One region of the Pseudomonas lutea genome, then DNA from elsewhere that is predicted to be linked to it. Evidence: predicted binding sites of a transcription regulator. Region 1 holds the regulator's gene; each other region holds the start of a gene.
What was found. Region 1 encodes sigma-54, which starts transcription at its own class of promoters, with help from an activator protein. Its sites were predicted from a motif close to ANTGGCATNNANNTTGCTNT; they were not measured.
Positions count from the first base shown of each region.

Region 1 (6,496 bases):
CCTGTCTATCGAGAGCGGCCAGATCGTCGGCCTGCTCGGCCCGAACGGCGCCGGCAAGACCACCTGCTTCTACATGATCGTGGGATTGGTCCAGGCCGATCAGGGTCGCGTCCTGATCGACGACCAGGACGTCAGCCACCAGCCGATGCATGGCCGCGCACGCGCTGGCATCGGCTACCTGCCCCAGGAAGCGTCGATCTTCCGCAAGCTCTCGGTGTCGGACAACATCATGGCGATCCTGGAGACCCGCAAGGAACTCGATCGCGCCGCCCGCCGCAAGGAGCTCGAAAGCCTGCTGCAGGAATTCCACATCACCCATATCCGCGACAACCTGGGCATGAGCCTTTCAGGCGGCGAACGTCGCCGCGTCGAAATCGCCCGCGCACTGGCCACTTCGCCAAAATTCATTCTGCTCGATGAGCCCTTTGCCGGCGTTGACCCGATCTCCGTTGGCGACATCAAGCAGATCATTCACCACCTCAAGGCTAAAGGGATCGGTGTTCTGATCACTGACCACAACGTGCGTGAAACGCTGGATATCTGCGAAACCGCCTACATCGTCAACGATGGGCAATTGATTGCCGAGGGCAACGCTGAATCCATCCTGGCCAACCAGTTGGTCAAGGAAGTGTATCTGGGTCACGAGTTCCGGCTCTGACCGAGTGATGACGGGGCATCGGGCGACGAGCCGCATACGCTCCGTCGCCGCCTCGCTTTTAATTGTCATCACGCTCTAGGCAAACCCTCCTGCTTCAGGCATATAATTTGCTTAAGTTGGCGCCCTTGGCGCCCTGGTAGTAAATGGCGCGCAGTGCGCCGGCGAATAAGGTGTTTAGCCCTGCCATGAAACCTTCGCTAGTCTTGAGAATGGGCCAGCAGCTGACGATGACCCCGCAGCTGCAACAGGCAATCCGTTTACTTCAGTTGTCGACGCTGGATCTCCAACAGGAGATTCAAGAGGCGCTGGAGTCGAACCCGATGCTGGAACGGCAAGAGGAAGGCGACGATTTCGATAACGCCGACCCTTTGGCCGATAACATAGAGCAAAAGCCCAACGCCGATGTTCAGGAGCCGACCTATCAGGAGTCGGCGCCGACTGTGGACAATCTTGAAGAAGGCGACTGGAGCGAGCGCATCCCCAACGAGCTGCCCGTCGACACTGCGTGGGAAGACGTTTATCAGACCAGCGCCAGCAGCCTGCCCAGCAACGATGACGATGAGTGGGACTTCACCACCCGCACCTCGGTTGGCGAGAGCCTGCAAAGCCACTTGCTGTGGCAGCTGAACCTGGCGCCGATGTCGGACACCGATCGCCTGATCGCCGTGACCCTGATCGACTGCATCAACAACCAGGGCTATCTGGACGAGACACTGGAAGAGCTGCTCGACGCTTTCGACCCTGAACTCGACATCGAGCTGGACGAGATCGAAGCGGTTTTGCATCGTATTCAGCAGTTCGAGCCTGCCGGCATTGGCGCTCGCAACCTGAGCGAATGCCTCCTGTTGCAGCTGCGACAGTTACCGGCCAAGACCCCGTGGCTGGCAGAAGCGCAGAAGCTGGTCGGTGATTACATCGATCTACTGGGCAGCCGCGATTACTCACAGCTGATGCGCCGCATGAAGCTCAAGGAAGATGACCTGCGTCAGGTCATCGAACTGGTCCAGAGCCTCAACCCCCGCCCCGGCTCGCAGATCGAATCCAGCGAACCTGAATATGTCGTCCCTGACGTCATCGTGCGCAAGGACAACGAGCGCTGGCTGGTGGAATTGAACCAGGAGTCCGTTCCACGCTTGCGGGTCAACCCGCAGTACGCCGGCTTTGTGCGTCGTGCCGATACCAGTGCCGACAACACCTTCATGCGCAACCAGTTGCAGGAAGCGCGCTGGTTCATCAAGAGCCTGCAAAGCCGCAACGAAACGCTGATGAAAGTGGCCACTCAAATCGTTGAACATCAGCGTGGCTTTCTGGAGTACGGCGACGAGGCGATGAAGCCGCTGGTCCTGCACGACATCGCTGAAGCGGTGGGCATGCATGAATCCACGATCTCGCGCGTGACGACGCAGAAGTTCATGCACACCCCGCGCGGAATTTACGAGCTCAAGTATTTCTTTTCCAGCCACGTCAGCACCTCGGAAGGCGGCGAGTGCTCGTCAACGGCCATTCGCGCGATCATCAAAAAACTGGTCGCCGCGGAAAATCAGAAAAAGCCGTTGAGTGACAGCAAGATCGCTGGTTTACTGGAAGCACAAGGCATCCAAGTGGCCCGTCGCACAGTCGCCAAGTACCGCGAATCCCTGGGGATTGCGCCGTCCAGCGAACGCAAGCGACTGATGTAAGGTCATGCGTCAAAGCGTTCCAGCGGCAGGCACTACGCCTGCCTCTTAATGCACTGGCAACGAAGGAGAAGCTGTATGCAAGTCAACATCAGTGGACACCAGCTGGAAGTGACCGAACCTCTGCGTACCTACATCGGTGAGAAGCTCGCCCGATTGGAACGCCACTTTGACAAGATAACCAACGTACAGGTCACCATGGAGGTCGAGAAGCTCAAGCAGAAAATTGAAGCCACCTTGCATGTGCCTGGCGCAGAAGTGGTTGCCAACGCTGAACACGACGACATGTACGCCGCCATTGACCTGCTTGCCGACAAGCTTGACCGCCAACTCAAAAAACATAAGGAAAAACAGCAAAGTCTGCTGCAAGGCGCGACTGCTCGCTGATACTCCCCACCCATGATCCGACTTGAAAATATCCTGACCCCTGGCCGTTCGCTCGTGAACGTGCCAGGCGGCAGCAAGAAAGCCGTACTCCAAAACATTGCCAAGATGATCGGCAGAGAAGTGCCCGATCTCGACGAAGAGGTGGTGTTTGAAAGCCTTATTGCCCGTGAGAAGCTGGGTTCGACCGGCTTTGGCAACGGCATTGCCATTCCTCACTGCCGCTTGAAGGGCTGCACCACACCCGTGAGCGCAGTTCTGCATCTCGAGAAACCCATCGACTTCGACGCCATCGACGGCGCGCCGGTCGATCTGTTGTTTGTGCTTCTTGTGCCTGAAGCGGCGACCGACGCTCACCTCGAGCTGCTGCGTCAGATCGCCAGCATGCTTGATCGCGAAGACGTCCGTAAAAGCCTGCGCGGCGCCAAAACCAGCGAAGATTTGTATAACGTCGTCCTCGACGCCCAGAACGGTCACTGACCATGCGCATGATCATCGTCAGCGGTCGCTCCGGCTCCGGTAAGAGCACGGCTCTCGATGTCCTCGAAGACAGCGGCTTCTATTGCGTCGACAACCTCCCTGCGGGCCTGCTTCCGGAGCTTGCAGAGCGCGCGTTGATCAACACCGAGCTGGCGGAACCGCTGTTGGCGGTTTCAATCGACGCACGCAATTTGCCGAGTCACCTGACCCGATTCCCGCGCATGCTCGAAGAAGTCCGCGCGCGGCACATCCAGTGCGACGTGCTCTTTCTGGACGCGGATGAAGCCACCCTGCTCAAACGCTTTTCCGAGACACGTCGTCGTCATCCGCTCAGCACGGCCACGCGTTCATTGGCAGAAGCCATCCGCGACGAGAAGACCTTGCTCGGCCCCATCATTGATTTGGCTGACCTGACGGTCGACACCACCCACCTCAATCTTTATCAGCTGCGCGACATCCTTAAACTGCGGCTGCTGAACAAGCCTGAGCCGGGCACGGCGTTCCTCATCGAATCTTTCGGCTTCAAGCGTGGTATGCCCGTCGACGCTGATCTGGTCTTCGATGTGCGCTGCCTGCCCAATCCGTACTGGAAGCCCGAACTGCGCGAGCAATCGGGCCTCGACAAGCCAGTGGCTGAATACCTGGCGGCCCAGCCGGATGTCGAAGAGATGTTTCAGGACATCTTTTCATACCTCAACAAGTGGTTGCCGCGCTTCGCCGCCAGTAACCGCGCCTACGTCACAATCGCCATTGGCTGCACGGGCGGGCACCACCGCTCCGTCTACCTGACCGAACGCCTGGGTCAGGTTCTGCAGCAATCGCTCAAGAATGTTCAGGTTCGCCACCGCGACCTAAGCTGAAAGGACCTCCATCGCGATGCCCGCTCTACAAATCACCATCATCAACAAGCTGGGTTTGCACGCCCGTGCCGCAGCCAAATTCGTGGGCGTTGCCGGCAAGTACCCATGCCAGATCAGGGTCGGCCGCACGCCAGAGTCCATGGTCGACGGCAAAAGCATCATGGCCGTCATGATGCTCGCCGCTGGCAAGGGCACCGAGATCCACCTGGCAACTGAAGGCGAGGAGGCAGATGCTGCACTCAAAGGCCTGACGGATCTGATCAACAACAAGTTCGACGAAGGCGAATAAACCTCTCCCCTGAGCAAAGCCCTCCTTCCTGCCTGAGATGATCGATGCCACTGACAGCCATGCCTCCCGACGCGCGAGGGGTCAGATCAGGGTCCGAGAAGATACTGATGCTGGGCAGCGTGGTGGCCGTGGCGGCTATTCTGGCCATCGTGGGATGGCTGCTCTTTCGCGAACTCGGCACTGCCAGCGAGGCCGCCGTGCGCTCGGCAAACAATGTCGTGCAACTGATCGACGCCGACGTGCAGCGCAATGCCGAGCTGTACGACACCTCTCTTCAGGGCTTGATCGCTGCATGGCGCCGGCCCGACCTCATGACCATTTCCCCGGAGCTACGGCAATTGGTCCTGTTCGATCGCGCCACGGCTGCCCCCTATAAAGGGGACCTGGTGCTGCTTGACGATACCGGCCGGATCATCGCCGATTCCACATCGCTCATACCGCGGCAAGACGATTTTTCGGATCGTCCGGGTTTTTCCGACCTCAAGAACAGTGGCTCGCTGGCGTTGCGGGTGGACGGGCCTTTTCTTTCGCGCTGGGGTTTCAAGGACCTCTGCATCAGTTTCAGCCGCCGTCTCCCGTCTGATGATGGCAGGTTCGTCGGGGTCGCCAGCGCATCGATGCGGCTTTCCTATTTCGATCAGTTGTTCCGCACCCTCGACATCGGGCCGACCAGCACGGTTAACCTGCTCAGTGCAGAGGGGGTATTGCTTGCGCGTCAACCGGATGACAACACCCGAACATTCATCGGCCAGAATTTCAGCATGCGGCCGAACTTCAAACGGATCCTGAAAGAGGTTAATGGCAGTTTTGCGGCAGTTTCCGAGCTGGATGGCGCGCAACGCCTTTATACCTTCTCCCGTGTGGGCGACTTGCCGTTGATTGTCGTGGTGGCCCAGTCACGGGACGATGTCTACGCCGTATGGAAACGCAATGCACTGTTGGTGACAGGCGCGACCGGCCTGCTCTGCCTCGGGATTGTGTGGCTGTCATGGTTACTCGGCCGGCAGTTGCGCCTTCGTCATAAGGCGGAGCGTGAACTGGCCGGCCTGGCCTCGACCGATGGCCTCACCGGGCTGGCGAATCGGCGCAGGCTGGATCAGGTCCTGAAGCAGGAATGGGCGCGAGGCATACGCTCGGGCAGGCCGCTGGCATTGCTGATGATTGATGTGGACCACTTCAAGGCTTTCAACGACCGGCATGGGCATCACGGTGGCGATGTCGCACTGCGCAGCGTTGCCCAGACCCTTGCTGCGAACATTCGCAGGCCCGGGGATCTGGCGGCGCGCTATGGCGGTGAGGAATTCATGATCGTGCTCCCTGAAACGGACAAGTCCGGTGCATGCGTCATCGCCGAAAAACTGCGCCTGGCCGTCGAAGGCCTTCCGCCGTTCGCTGATGACACCGTACCTATCACCGTCAGCATCGGCGTCGCCACGCATCTGCCCGCGACCCACGACTTGCCCGAGCCGCTGTTTCACGCTGCCGACCGAGCGCTTTATCGCGCGAAGAAATATGGCAGAAATCGCGTGGAGGTCGAACCCTACGTTCATCCATACGCCGAGCGCCAGGCATAAAAAAACGCCAGACTGGCTGGCGTTTTTTCGAGCTACTCCAACTTACTTGTTGGCAGCACGAACGGTGTCACGCAGGGCTTTGACCTTGTCGTGGTTCGCCTGCACGCCCTGCAGCTGACGCTGGATCAGGGCAGTGACGTTGGCTGGCAGGTTCTTCTCGGTGGCTTCCTGTGCAGCTTTTTTGTAAGCCTTCAGGGCGTGGTCTTCACCGCTTTCGACTTCGTTGAGAACGGCTTCGTCGCTCTTACCGGTGAGGGCACTTTTCAGGTTTACCCACAGACGGTGTGCGCCGCCAGCGACGCTCGAGGAATCTTCTGGGTCGCCGCCCAGTGCACGCACTTCGGCTTGCAGCTCGGCAACAGAGGTTTTGCAGCCGGAAGAGCGGGAAAGCAGGTAAGCCTTGATTTCCGGGTTCTTGGCGTCTTCAGCAGCAGTGTGGAAACCTTTTTCACCGTCAATGCTGGTCTCGATCAAGTCATTCAGAACAGAGATGGCTTCTTTGTTGATATCCGACATTTTGCGGTTCCTTTCTGGCAGGTTTATCAAAGGTTCGATGAAGCGAAACGCTCTATACA
Region 1 covers NZ_JRMB01000002.1:776,603-783,098, forward strand. Annotated here, with positions in the region: gene lptB (LPS export ABC transporter ATP-binding protein) at 1-658, shown strand, start outside; gene LT42_RS15665 (RNA polymerase factor sigma-54) at 844-2,337, shown strand; gene hpf (ribosome hibernation-promoting factor, HPF/YfiA family) at 2,413-2,721, shown strand; gene ptsN (PTS IIA-like nitrogen regulatory protein PtsN) at 2,734-3,198, shown strand; gene rapZ (RNase adapter RapZ) at 3,201-4,058, shown strand; gene LT42_RS15685 (HPr family phosphocarrier protein) at 4,075-4,347, shown strand; gene LT42_RS15690 (sensor domain-containing diguanylate cyclase) at 4,392-5,921, shown strand; gene LT42_RS15695 (PA2169 family four-helix-bundle protein) at 5,964-6,437, opposite strand.

Region 2 (6,496 bases), on a different contig from region 1:
GTTCGCGCGGCTCTCGCCGGCGCGACTGGATCAGCAGCTGTAGTACAGCTCGTATTCCAGTGGGTGTACGAAGGTACGCACTTTGATCTCTTCTTCAGATTTCAGAGCGATGTAAGCGTCGATGAAATCGTCGCTGAACACGCCGCCTTTGGTCAGGAACGCACGACCTTTATCCAGCTCTTCCAGGGCTTCTTTCAGGCTGCCGCACACTTGTGGAATCTCTTTCGCCTCTTCTGGCGGCAGGTCATACAGGTTTTTGTCAGCAGCATCGCCAGGGTGGATCTTGTTCTGGATGCCGTCCAGGCCAGCCATCAACAGTGCAGCGAACGCCAGGTACGGGTTGGCAGCCGGGTCCGGGAAGCGTGCTTCGATACGACGACCTTTAGGGCTGTTGACGTAAGGAATACGGATCGAAGCAGAACGGTTACGTGCGGAGTAGGCCAGCATGACCGGCGCTTCGAAACCTGGAACCAGACGCTTGTAGGAGTTGGTCGCCGGGTTGGTGAAGCCGTTCAGCGCCTTGCCGTGCTTGATGATGCCGCCGATGAAGTACAGAGCGGTATCGGACAGGCCGGCATAGCCTTCGCCAGCAAAGGTGTTCTTGCCATCTTTGGAGATGGACATGTGAACGTGCATACCCGAACCGTTATCGCCGTACAGAGGCTTCGGCATGAAGGTAGCGGTGCGGCCGTAAGCGTCTGCAACGTTGTGCACGACGTACTTCAGGGTTTGAACTTCGTCAGCCTTCTTGACCAGCGTGTTGAATTTCACGCCGATTTCGTTCTGGCCAGCGGTTGCCACTTCGTGGTGGTGAACTTCGACGACCTGGCCCATTTCTTCCAGCGCGTTGCACATTGCGGTGCGGATTTCGTGGTCGTGGTCGAACGGTGGAACCGGGAAGTAGCCGCCTTTGATGCCTGGACGGTGGCCCTTGTTACCGCCTTCGATGTCCGCGTCGGACATCCAGGAACCCTGTTCGGAGTAGATCTTGAACATGGAGCCGGAGATGTCGGATTTGAATTTCACTTCGTCGAAGATGAAGAATTCCGGCTCAGGGCCTGCGAATACCGTGTCACCGATACCGGTCGACTTCAGGTATTCCTCGGCGCGGTGAGCGATGGCGCGTGGGTCGCGATCGTAACCCTGCATAGTCGAAGGTTCGATGATGTCGCAAACCAGAATCAGCGTAGGCTCTTCGGTGAACGGATCGAGAACGGCTGTTTCGTCGTCCGGCAGCAGGATCATGTCGGAGGCTTCGATGCCTTTCCAGCCCGAGATGGAGGAGCCGTCGAACATTTTGCCGACTTCGAAGAAGTCGTCTTCCAGCGCATCGCGGGCCGGCATGGTCACGTGGTGCTGAGTGCCTTTGGTGTCCGTGAAGCGCAGATCAATCCACTTAACGTCATGATCTTTGATGAGTTGAACCGACTTCGACATGCTGTCCTCCGGGGTGGATTAGGGCCTGGGTAGTGGTTGGCCCCTTAATTTTGGTGATGCCGGCCGCGATACTCGACCAAGGCAACCTGCCTCACAAGGGAGCAATTTGCATGCCAGTGCCCTGTGTTGGGTTTCAGGCTCAAATTGGCGTCATATCGGGCGCTAAGCGTCGCATAAATGAAAAAGTACGCACCGTTATGGTGCTGAAAGATTGTATACAGTTCCGTTTTGGTGCGCTGATGACCGGCTATACGATAACTGGTTAAACCTTGAGCAATTTCCGCTATAATCCGCGCCCCCCTTTTTCGACCGGGACCTAGCGCGCTGTTTTCATGAAATTAATCGTCAAAGTCTTCCCAGAAATCACTATCAAAAGCCGGCCTGTGCGTAAGCGTTTCATCAAACAGCTGGCCAAGAACATCCGTACGGTGCTCCGAGATCTGGACCCGGCGTTGGTGGTGGATGGCGTGTGGGACAACCTTGAGGTCGAAACCAGGGTCGAGGATGCCAAAGTTTTGCGCGAGATGACCGAGCGTCTGAGCTGCATGCCCGGCATCACGCATTTCCTGCAAGTCGACCAGCATCCGCTGGGCGACATGGAGGACATTTACGATAAGTGCAAGCTGCACTTCGGTGACGCGATCCCCGGCAAAATATTCGGGGTGCGCTGCAAGCGGGCTGGTCACCACGACTTCAGCTCCATGGACGTCGAGAAATACGTCGGCAGCAAGCTGCGTCGGGAATGCAACGCGGCAGGCATTTCGCTCAAGGCGCCGGAAGTCGAAGTCCGGATCGAAATCCGTGACCAGCGCCTGTTCGTGATCCACAGCCAGCACAACGGTATCGGCGGTTATCCGCTGGGATCGCTTGAACAGACCCTGATCCTCATGTCAGGCGGTTTCGACTCCACCGTCGCGGCTTATCAGATCATGCGCCGCGGCTTGATGAGCCATTTCTGCTTCTTCAATCTGGGCGGCCGCGCCCACGAGCTGGGCGTGATGGAAGTCGCGCACTTCATCTGGAAGAAGTACGGCAGCTCCCAGCGCGTGCTGTTCGTCAGCGTACCGTTCGAGGAAGTTCTGGGAGAAATTCTCGGAAAAGTCGATAACAGTCATATGGGCGTAGTATTGAAGCGTATGATGTTGCGCGCCGCGACCAACATTGCCGACAGGCTGGAGATTGATGCACTGGTGACGGGTGAGGCGATCTCCCAGGTTTCCAGCCAGACGCTGCCCAATCTGTCGGTCATCGACTGCGTAACGGAGAAGCTGGTCTTGCGACCGCTGATTGCCAGTCACAAGCAGGACATTATTGACCTGGCCGACCAGATCGGCACAGGCGATTTTGCCCGGCATATGCCCGAATACTGCGGCGTGATCTCGGTTAACCCCAAGACTGCAGCCAAGCGCAACCGGGTTGAACACGAAGAAAAAGCGTTCGACATGGCTGTGCTTGAGCGTGCGCTTGAAAACGCTCGTCTGGTGCCGATCGATCGTGTGATCGAAGAACTGGGCCAGGACGTTCAGGTTGAAGAAGTCGGCCAGGCGCTGGCAGGGCAAGTGGTTATCGACATCCGCCACCCGGATGACGCTGACGACCACCCGCTGGACCTGGCTGGTATCGAAGTACAAACGCTGCCGTTCTTTGCATTGAACAGCCGTTTCAAGGAACTGGATGACACGCGCCAGTACCTGCTCTATTGCGACAAAGGCGTCATGAGTCGCCTGCATGCTCATCATCTGCTCAGTGAGGGGCATGCCAATGTGCGCGTTTATCGACCGAGCTAAGTGCCCGGGGCTGTTTGCCTGTGGCTTGCGTCACCGGCCCCCCGACACCAGTCGTCAGCCGTAACGGCTTTCGCCGGCTCCACCGTTCATAGCTGCCTACACTAGTCAGCTGACCGAATCCTCTGATCGAGATACACAAGTGATCGAAAATCTACGCAACATCGCCATCATTGCTCACGTTGACCACGGTAAAACTACCCTCGTCGACAAGCTTCTGCGCCAGTCCGGCACCCTTGAGCGCAACGAGCTCAACGACGAACGCGTGATGGACTCCAACGACCAGGAGAAAGAACGCGGTATTACCATTCTCGCGAAGAACACCGCGATCAACTGGAATGGCTACCACATCAACATCGTTGACACCCCTGGCCACGCCGACTTCGGTGGTGAAGTAGAGCGCGTGATGTCGATGGTTGACTCCGTTCTGCTGCTGGTTGACGCTCAAGACGGCCCTATGCCGCAAACCCGCTTCGTGACCAAGAAGGCTTTTGAAGCCGGCCTGCGTCCAATCGTCTGCATCAACAAGGTTGACCGTCCAGGCGCTCGTCCGGATTGGGTTCTGGACCAGATCTTCGACCTGTTCGACAACCTGGGTGCTACCGAAGAGCAGCTGGATTTCAAAGTCGTCTACGCCTCGGCCCTGAACGGCATTGCCGGTCTGGATCACACCGACATGGCTGAAGACATGACGCCGCTGTATCAGTCGATCGTCGACAACGTCCCTGCGCCAAAGGTTGACCGTGACGGTCCGTTCCAGATGCAAATCTCGGCACTGGACTACAACAGCTTCCTGGGCGTCATTGGTGTTGGTCGTATCGCCCGTGGTCGCGTCAAGCCGAACACCCCGGTTGTCGCGATCGGTGCCGATGGCAAGAAGCGCAACGGCCGTATCCTGAAGCTGATGGGTCACCACGGTCTGCACCGCATCGACGTCGAAGAAGCAGCCGCTGGCGACATCGTTTGCATCAGCGGTATGGATTCGCTGTTCATCTCCGACACCCTGTGCCACCCGGACGCGGTCGAAGCGATGAAGCCGCTGACCGTTGACGAGCCAACCGTTTCGATGACCTTCCAGGTCAACGATTCGCCATTCTGCGGTAAAGAAGGCAAGTTCGTGACCTCCCGTAACATCAAGGAGCGTCTGGACAAAGAGCTGCTGTACAACGTTGCTCTGCGCGTTGAAGAAGGCGACTCGGCTGACAAGTTCAAGGTCTCGGGCCGTGGTGAGCTGCACTTGTCGGTACTGATCGAAACCATGCGTCGCGAAGGCTTCGAAATGGGCGTCGGCCGTCCTGAGGTCATCATCCGTCAGGTTGACGGCGTGAAGCAGGAACCGTTTGAAAACGTAACCATCGACACCCCTGAAGAATCCCAGGGCAAGGTCATGGAAGAGATGGGCCTGCGTAAGGGCGACCTGACCAACATGGTGCCGGATGGCAAAGGCCGTGTTCGTTTGGAGTACAACATCCCTGCTCGCGGTCTGATCGGTTTCCGTAACCAGTTCCTGACCCTGACCAACGGTGCTGGCATCCTGACTTCGATCTTCGATCGTTACGACACCATGAAGTCCGGTGACATGTCTGGCCGTCAGAACGGCGTTCTGGTTTCGGTTGAAACCGGCAAGGCACTGACCTACTCCCTGGAAACCCTGCAGGCGCGCGGCAAGCTGTTCGTCGAGCACGGTCAGGAGATCTACAACGGTCAGATCGTCGGCCTCAACAGCCGCGACAACGACATGGGCGTGAACCCAACCAAAGGCAAGAAGCTCGACAACATGCGTGCTTCGGGTAAAGACGAGACCATCGCTCTGGTTCCACCTGTTCGCTTCACCCTGGAACAGGCTCTGGAATTCATCCAGGACGACGAGCTGTGTGAAGTGACGCCTAAGTCGATCCGTCTTCGCAAGAAGATTCTGGACGAAGGCGAGCGTACCCGCGCTGCCAAGAAAGCCAAGGCGTAACTAGCCCCGGCTGAACGAAAACGCCCCCGGTCGTAAGGCCGGGGGCGTTTTTGTTTGTCTGAGTTTTGCTTCGGCCGGTGTCGATGCTGTGAGGGCGATGTCCCTCAATCCGGCCCCTTCCCGGCTAAAGCCGGTCCCACTGAGGTCCACGCGCCTTTGGTAGGACCGGCTTCAGCCGGGAAGGCGTACGCGAACTCTGCAGGGGTCTTAGAACTTCAACGGCACCCGGCCGGAGTTTGAGTTCAGAGTACCTGTGCTCTCGCGCACGACTTCCTTCGGCTTGTACGCGCAGTAACCAGGGCGTGGGCCGATTTTCGGGTGGTTGCGGCAAGTGTCAGGGCGCTTGTCGTAGATGGTGCACAGGCGGCTTTTACGGTCCAGATACAGGCAGTCGTTGTTGCTCATGCGCTGCAAGGTAAAAATCCCGGACTTCTGATTGAAGCGCTCGACGACCCCTTCCTTCTGCAGGCGCTTGGCGATGTTCTTGGGATTGTCCCCCTGCTCGAACTCGTCAACGATGCCAATGCGGATCAGGTCCTTGATCTTCACTTCAACCGGCAGCGTGCAGCAACTGGAGATGCAGCCTCCGCACATGTAGCTGGAGTATTTCTGCCAGGTCTCGATGCGGTCGAGTTCTGCAGCGGCGATCAAGGTGGGTTTCATGGGTCTGTGCTTCCGGGTGTATCGGGCGCGCGATCATACCGGTCCGCGCGCGTTTCCCCTACCGCAAAAACAAGCGATGCGACTGTCGGCTGTTACTTGGGCGATCTGTGATGACGTTTGTTCAGATGAGCACGGTGTTTGCCAGCGCCTCGATTTGCTCCTGACGCTCCGTCTGGTTGAGCTTTGCGCCCGGGTTCAAGGATGACCATTGCGGGTGTGCCCTGGCTTTATGCAGCGCCTCCGGCAGTTTGCCTTCGCGCCAGGTCTTGTCCTGTGGAGCGGTCAGCTTGATGCTCTCCATGGCGGCATGCCCACGCACTTCGAGCGCTTGCAGCAGCAGCCGCTGGCGCAGAGCCAGTAATCTCAGCACTGCGTCGTCAACGGTCAGTTCGCGTTGGCCCTTGAGTTTGCCCATCAGCCGGCCGCCATAGCTGCGCGCCGTTTGCAGGGCGCCGCCGGCAATTGCGCCGACCAATGCCGCTGCGCCCAAGGTGATGCCGCCGACCAGCAGGTCAACGCCTGCGCCAGCCGCCGCCCCCGCAGCAATGCCGCCGCCCACTCGAACGCCGAGCAGCTTAAGGGTTTCAGGGTTGAACAGGTCGTCGCCCCAGCGCCCATCCAGCAGTGGCAGGTCGCTGGCTGAGGCGTC
Region 2 covers NZ_JRMB01000004.1:92,074-98,569, forward strand. Annotated here, with positions in the region: gene glnA (glutamate--ammonia ligase) at 31-1,437, opposite strand; gene thiI (tRNA uracil 4-sulfurtransferase ThiI) at 1,770-3,224, shown strand; gene typA (translational GTPase TypA) at 3,364-5,184, shown strand; gene LT42_RS23195 (YkgJ family cysteine cluster protein) at 5,392-5,847, opposite strand; gene LT42_RS23200 (GTPase/DUF3482 domain-containing protein) at 5,969-6,496, opposite strand, start outside.
Region 2: a site for sigma-54 is predicted at 1,536-1,555, ahead of glnA (glutamate--ammonia ligase). Genes of this name have one in related genera too.

Region 3 (6,496 bases), on a different contig from region 1:
AAGCCAGCAAGGCTTCGCCCACTGAAGAATGCCGGGCCACTTCTTCGAGTCCCGCCCGATTGGCGGGCAGGCCCAGGCTGGTCATCAGCTGGGTACGTCTGCGTCCATGCTGCTCAAGCACGATCACCAGCGCCTGTTTCTGCGCCAGGATGTGTTCCATTTCGACCATATTGCGCCCGTGAAGAGCCACTGACTCGGCTTTCAGGATGTCCAGCAGATGCCGGGCCGGCGCAATGTCGTCCGTGATGAGTTGAAGCAATGTAGTGTCTTGCATCGCATGCCCTGGTGTTTAAGCGTCCAGAAGCCCCTGCGCAGACCGGGGGCTAGCGCTGGGCTTCGAAGTTAAGCAGTTTGCTTGCAACACGATTGCTGTCGACCTTGTAGCTGCCGTCGGCGATCGCCTGCTTCAACTCAGCCACGCGGCTGCTGTTGACGACTGGCTGATCACGCAACGAATCGCTGATCTTCTGCAACTGTTGAGCTTCGCTGCTCAAATGTACTGCCTCACCGCTACCGGGCACGCTCGAGGTGCCGCTGACCGCTGCCGTAGCTTCGGTTTTTGCGGCTTCCTTGGTGCTGGCGGTACGAGTCGTACTGCCAACGGTAGTGGAGCTGTTCAAACGGTTGAAGTCGATGACCATGATTGAAAAACCTCTGGGTTCTAGGACGCTTGCCTTGGTTTCGGCCAAACCCGGAATAACTTTAGGGCCCGTGCGAAAACAGTCTCGAATGGACTTCGCACGGGTCATTGGGGTTCCGAGTGTAGGAAAAGCGCAGGCACAGCGCCAGAGGTCTTGCCCTCAGATGTGACTTACATAGCAACCTCGACCTGGCCGGGGGCCACGATATTGGCTTTGATCACGCGTTTGGAATTGAGGTTCTTTACCCGTATTTGCTCGTTGAAACCGCCGTCCGAGAGTGCTTCGCCCGGCATGCGCACGCTCATTGAACCGCTGCGCGCGCTGATCACGACCTGATCACCCTTATGAACCATTTGTGGTTGATCCAGATGCACTGGCGTCAGGATCTGATCGATGACCGTTGGTCGGACAACCTTTTGACCGATCGCCTGATCGAGTGAGTCCAGAAATCCCTGACCCAGCAGACTGACGTCACGTTCACGCAATGCCACATCGCCCTCGGACACGATGGCATCACGCTTCATCGGGCGAACTGCGGTGACCACATTGCGGTACAGATGGACCTGGGCGGGAACGAACACCGTCCACGGCGACGTGCCTTCACAGCGAACGCGCACAGTGACGCGGCCAATCGGCTGGGCCGGGCTTTCCAGTGAGGCTGTCAAATCCTTGTCACACAGGGGCATGCGCAGACGGGGGTCGAGCTGCTTGACCTCGATCTCGTAACGGCCTGCGGTCTGGTTGGTTGCCATATAGTCTTCAACAGTGAATTCAAGAAAGCCCTGGGTCACGCCGATAAGGGTTTCAGGCAGCGTCATGTTGTCCGCACGGCCCAGGCCAGCGGCACACAACAGACACAGCGCAACCAGCACGCGAATGAAGCTGAGAGTTGCGGGAGCCGGGCGTCGGGATACTGTCGTTTGTGTGTTCATGATGAGTAAATAGCAAGGCCCGTGCCGCTTACCGATTCGGTAGCGCAATTGGTCGTTTTGGGAGGAGTGGTGCATGGCTGGTGTGATGGATTCAGTAAACCAGCGCACTCAACTGGTAGGGCAGAACCGCCTTGAACTGTTGCTGTTCCGTTTGGACGGCAAGCAGTTGTACGGGATCAACGTGTTCAAGGTAAAAGAGGTGCTTCAGTGCCCGAAACTTACCCACATGCCCAAATCCAGTCCGATTGTGCGCGGCGTGGCAAATATTCGTGGCGGGACCATCCCGATCCTCGACCTGGCACTGGCGACCGGCGGCAAGCCGCTGAGCGACATTGCCAATTCCTTCGTGATCATCACGGAGTACAACACCAAGATTCAGGGCTTCCTGGTGCATGCGGTGGAACGCATCGTCAACATGAACTGGGAAGACATTCATCCGCCACCCAAGGGCACCGGTCGCGACCACTACCTCACGGCGGTGACGCGTCTGGACAACCAGTTGGTGGAGATCATCGACGTCGAGAAGATCCTCGCCGAAGTGGCGCCGGTTTCCGAGAACATCTCGGTCGGCGTGGTCACGGCCGAGGTGCAACACAAGGCGCTGTCGTTGCGCGTGTTGACCGTGGATGACTCGTCGGTGGCGCGCAAGCAGGTCACCCGTTGCCTGCAAACCGTGGGTGTGGAAGTGACGGCGTTGAATGACGGTCGTCAGGCGCTCGAGTTCCTGCGCAAACTGGTCGATGAAGGCAAGAAACCGGAAGAAGAATTCTTGATGATGATCTCCGACATTGAAATGCCGGAGATGGATGGCTATACCCTTACTGCCGAGATCCGCAGCGATCCGCGCATGCAGAAGCTGCACATCGTGCTGCACACGTCGCTGTCGGGCGTGTTCAACCAGGCGATGGTGAAGAAAGTCGGCGCTGATGATTTCCTGGCCAAGTTCCGGCCGGATGATCTGGCGGCGAGGGTGGTAGAACGGATCAAGGCGGCAGATATCAGCTGAGGAGGGGTTTTCCTCCTTGCTGTTCACATGATTTTGAGAGGCGGCATGTCGACAGGTAATTTGGATTTTGAACAGTTCCGGGTCTTCCTGGAAAAAGCCTGCGGCATTTTGCTGGGTGAAAACAAACAGTATCTGGTGTCCAGCCGTCTCAATAAATTGATGGAGCAGCAGTCCATCAAGTCGTTGGGGGAGTTGATTCAACGCATTCAGACCCAGCCGCGCAGTGGCCTGCGCGAGCAGGTGGTTGATGCGATGACGACCAACGAGACGCTGTGGTTTCGTGATACGTACCCCTTCGAGGTGCTGAAGAACAAAGTCTTGCCGGAGGCGATCAAGGCCAGTCCCAACCAGCGTTTGCGGATCTGGTCGGCGGCGTGTTCGTCAGGGCAAGAACCGTATTCGCTGTCGATGTCGATCGATGAGTTCGAGCGCAGCAACCCCGGGCAGTTGAAATCGGGCGTGCAGATTGTGGCGACGGATCTGTCGGGCACGATGTTGAACAATTGCAAGACGGGCGAATACGACAGCCTGGCCATTGGTCGTGGTTTGTCGCCGGACCGCCTGCAGCGGTTTTTCGATCAGAAGACGCCAGGGCGCTGGACGGTGAAGGCGCCGATCAAGAGTCGGGTCGAGTTTCGTTCGTTTAACTTGTTGGACAGTTATGCGGCGTTGGGCAAGTTCGATATGGTCTTCTGCCGCAACGTGTTGATCTATTTTTCGGCGGATGTGAAGAAGGACATTTTGTTGCGGATTCATTCGACGTTGAAGCCAGGGGGCTATTTGTTCCTGGGTGCGTCGGAGGCGTTGAACGGTTTGCCGGATCATTATCAGATGGTGCAGTGCAGTCCCGGGATTATTTATCAGGCCAAGTGATTGTTTGTGGTTTTGATTGGCTGAGAACCCCGCTTAGGCGGGGTTTTTGTTTTGTGTTGGCGCTGGGATTGTTGGCTTGCTCTTGATCAGAGCGGCGCTTGGAGGGGGCTGCCTGTCGGCAGAACTGTTTCGCCTTCGGCGAGTTACTTGATAGAGCCCCGCCTTCAATTTCAAAGAGCAGCCAAGGGCTTGTGCTCCTGGTTTGGCCCTCCCTCGTCGGTTCCCTCACTCCGGTCTTGCTCCGTAGGCCCGCGCCGAACGGACATCCATGTCCTGACTGCGCTCTCGCGGCATCCATGCCGCTCGGCCCACTGCGCAAAACCTGCGTTCAGCCTGCACCCAAGTCGCGTTTTGCGGTGACTGAGCTTTTTGCGCAGGAAAGAGCAAAAGCAACAGCCACAGCAAAAGCAAAAGCTTCCCGGCTGAAGCCAGTCCTACGGGATGCACGCACCTCTCTGTAGGAGCCGGCTTGCTGGCGAACGCGGTGGTCCAGTCAGGCGGATGGTGGCCGGAAGAATGCCTTCGCCAGCAAGCCGGCTCCTACAGAAGTCCGCGTAGACCCGGCCAGATCGGCGCATGCAGGACGCAGAGCTTCCGAGGCGGCATTCCCACGCGGAGCGTGGGAACGATCACAAGCAACAGCAACAGCAACAGCAACAGCAACAGCAACAGCACCAGCACCAGCAACAGCAACAGCACCAGCACTAGCAACAGAAATAGCGACAGCGAAGGCAAAAGCGTCCCGGCTAGAGCCAATCCTGCGGGATGCACGCATCTCTCTGTAGGAGCCGGCTTGCTGGCGAATGCGGTGGGCCTGTCAGGCGGATGGTGGCTGGAAGAATGCCTTCGCCAGCAAGCCGGCTCCTACAGAAGACCGGTTAGACCCGGCGAGATCGGCGCATGCAGGACGCAGAGCCTCCGAGGCGGCATTCCCACGCGGAGCGTGGGAACGATCACAAGCAACAGCAACAGCGACAGCTTCCCGGCTAAAGCCGGTCCCACAGTCGAGGTTGACGCCATTTTATCTGGGTAAACGCGCTGCTCTTTAGTGGGACCGGCTTCAGCCGGGAAGCTGTTGATCTTGATCTTGATCTTCATGCACAGCCAGCCCAGACGATGACAATCGCGACTTGGGTGCAGGCTGAACGCAGACGACGCGCAGTGGGCCGAGCCGCATGGATGCGGCGAGAGCGCCGTCAGGACAGGGATGTCCGTTCGGCGCGGGCCCACGGAGCGTCGTCGAAGTGAGGGAACCCCGACGAAGGAGGGGCCCAACCAGGAGCAGGCACCCTTGGTTACTTGGGGTGCCTTTCCAAGTAACTCGCCGAAGGCGAAACCGGAGGCCGTTAGGCCGACGCTCTTGATCTATATCCAGCCCCTCGTGCGAAAGCGCAATACGGCAAAAAAACGGCACCGCTCTTGCCACTTTCGTCCCACCAAGCGGAAAACTCTTGCCGCTTTTCTGTCATCACTGCCACTCAACCCTCTGCAAGCCCCGTAAAACGGCACTTCCAGCAACTGGCACGCCACTTGCTATAACTCCTGCAAGTACATCTGGTCAGCCCTCAAAGGTCCCGACATGAGCATCAGTTTCGACAACGCACTTGGCATCCATGAAAAGGCACTCAACTTCCGTGCCCAACGTGCCGAAGTGCTGGCCAACAACATTACCAACGCCGACACGCCCAACTACAAGGCGCGGGACCTCGACTTCTCCAAAGTCCTGGCGGCGCAAAGCGACAAGACCACCAATGGCCACTTCGCCCTCGACATGACCAACACCCGTCACATCGAAGCCGAAGGCATGAGCGATGGCGAAGCCAGCCTGCTCTACCGCACCCCGTCGCAGCCGTCGCTGGACCAGAACACCGTCGACTCCCAGGTCGAGAACGCCAATTACGCCGAAAACGCCATCGGTTTTCAGGCCAGCTTCACCTTGCTCAACAGCAAATTCAAAGGGCTGGTTGCAGCCCTGCGCGGAGAGTAATCCATGTCCCTATCCAGTGTTTTCAATATTGCCGGTAGCGGCATGAGTGCCCAGAACACTCGCCTCAACACCGTGGCCAGTAACATCGCCAACGCCGAAACCGTGTCCTCCAGCATGGACCAGACCTACCGCGCCCGCCATCCGGTGTTCGCTACCGTTTTCCAGGGTCAGCAGTCCGGCGGCAGCGGCTCGCTGTTCGAAGACCAGGGTCAGGCCGGCACGGGCGTACAGGTGACAGGCATCGTCGAAGACGCCTCCAACTTGGAAGCACGTTACGAGCCAAACCACCCTTCGGCGGACAAGAACGGCTACGTCTACTACCCGAACGTCAACGTGGTCAACGAGATGGCTGACATGATCTCGGCCAGCCGTTCGTTCCAGACCAACGCGGAAATCATGAACACCGCGAAAACCATGATGCAGAAGGTCCTGACCCTCGGTCAGTGATAAGGGGCACGACACATGACTTCCATCAGTAATAACACGACCACCGACTACCTCAAGTCGCTGCAGGCGCCGACCTCCGGCAAGACCGGCGACAGCACCACCGGCGCCAACAGCCTGGGCAAGGACTCGTTCCTGCAGCTGCTGGTGACACAGATGCAGAACCAGAACCCGCTGGACCCACAGGACAACAGTGAGTTCGTGGCCCAACTGGCGCAGTTCAGCAGTCTGGAAACCATGCAGAACCTGAGCACCTCGGTCGATGCCATCGGCGGAATGTACCAGTCTTCCCAGGCGCTGCAGGCGTCTTCGCTGGTCGGGCGCTCGGTGATCGCCGAAGCGGGTTCGACCAACGTCGACACCACCAAAGGCATGAGCGGCACCGTGGTCGTACCGGGGGCCAGCTCGCTCACCACCGTCAAGATTTACGACAGCACAGGCACCAATGTTGTCCGCACCATCGACCTGGGCGATGCCAAAGCAGGCAACACCCCCTTCGAGTGGGACGGCAAGGACGAAGCGGGCCAGCCGCTCGAATCGGGCAATTACAGTTTCGTCGCAACCGGCACCGTCGAGGGCGCCAACACTGGCTTCAAGACGTACCTGCCGGCAA
Region 3 covers NZ_JRMB01000001.1:2,028,031-2,034,526, reverse strand. Annotated here, with positions in the region: gene LT42_RS08750 (flagella synthesis protein FlgN) at 1-274, opposite strand, end outside; gene flgM (flagellar biosynthesis anti-sigma factor FlgM) at 324-641, opposite strand; gene flgA (flagellar basal body P-ring formation chaperone FlgA) at 812-1,573, opposite strand; gene LT42_RS08735 (chemotaxis protein CheV) at 1,647-2,579, shown strand; gene cheR (protein-glutamate O-methyltransferase CheR) at 2,625-3,452, shown strand; gene LT42_RS25940 (hypothetical protein) at 3,993-4,223, opposite strand; gene flgB (flagellar basal body rod protein FlgB) at 5,032-5,439, shown strand; gene flgC (flagellar basal body rod protein FlgC) at 5,443-5,886, shown strand; gene LT42_RS08705 (flagellar hook assembly protein FlgD) at 5,902-6,496, shown strand, end outside.
Region 3: a site for sigma-54 is predicted at 4,970-4,989, ahead of flgB (flagellar basal body rod protein FlgB). Genes of this name have one in related genera too.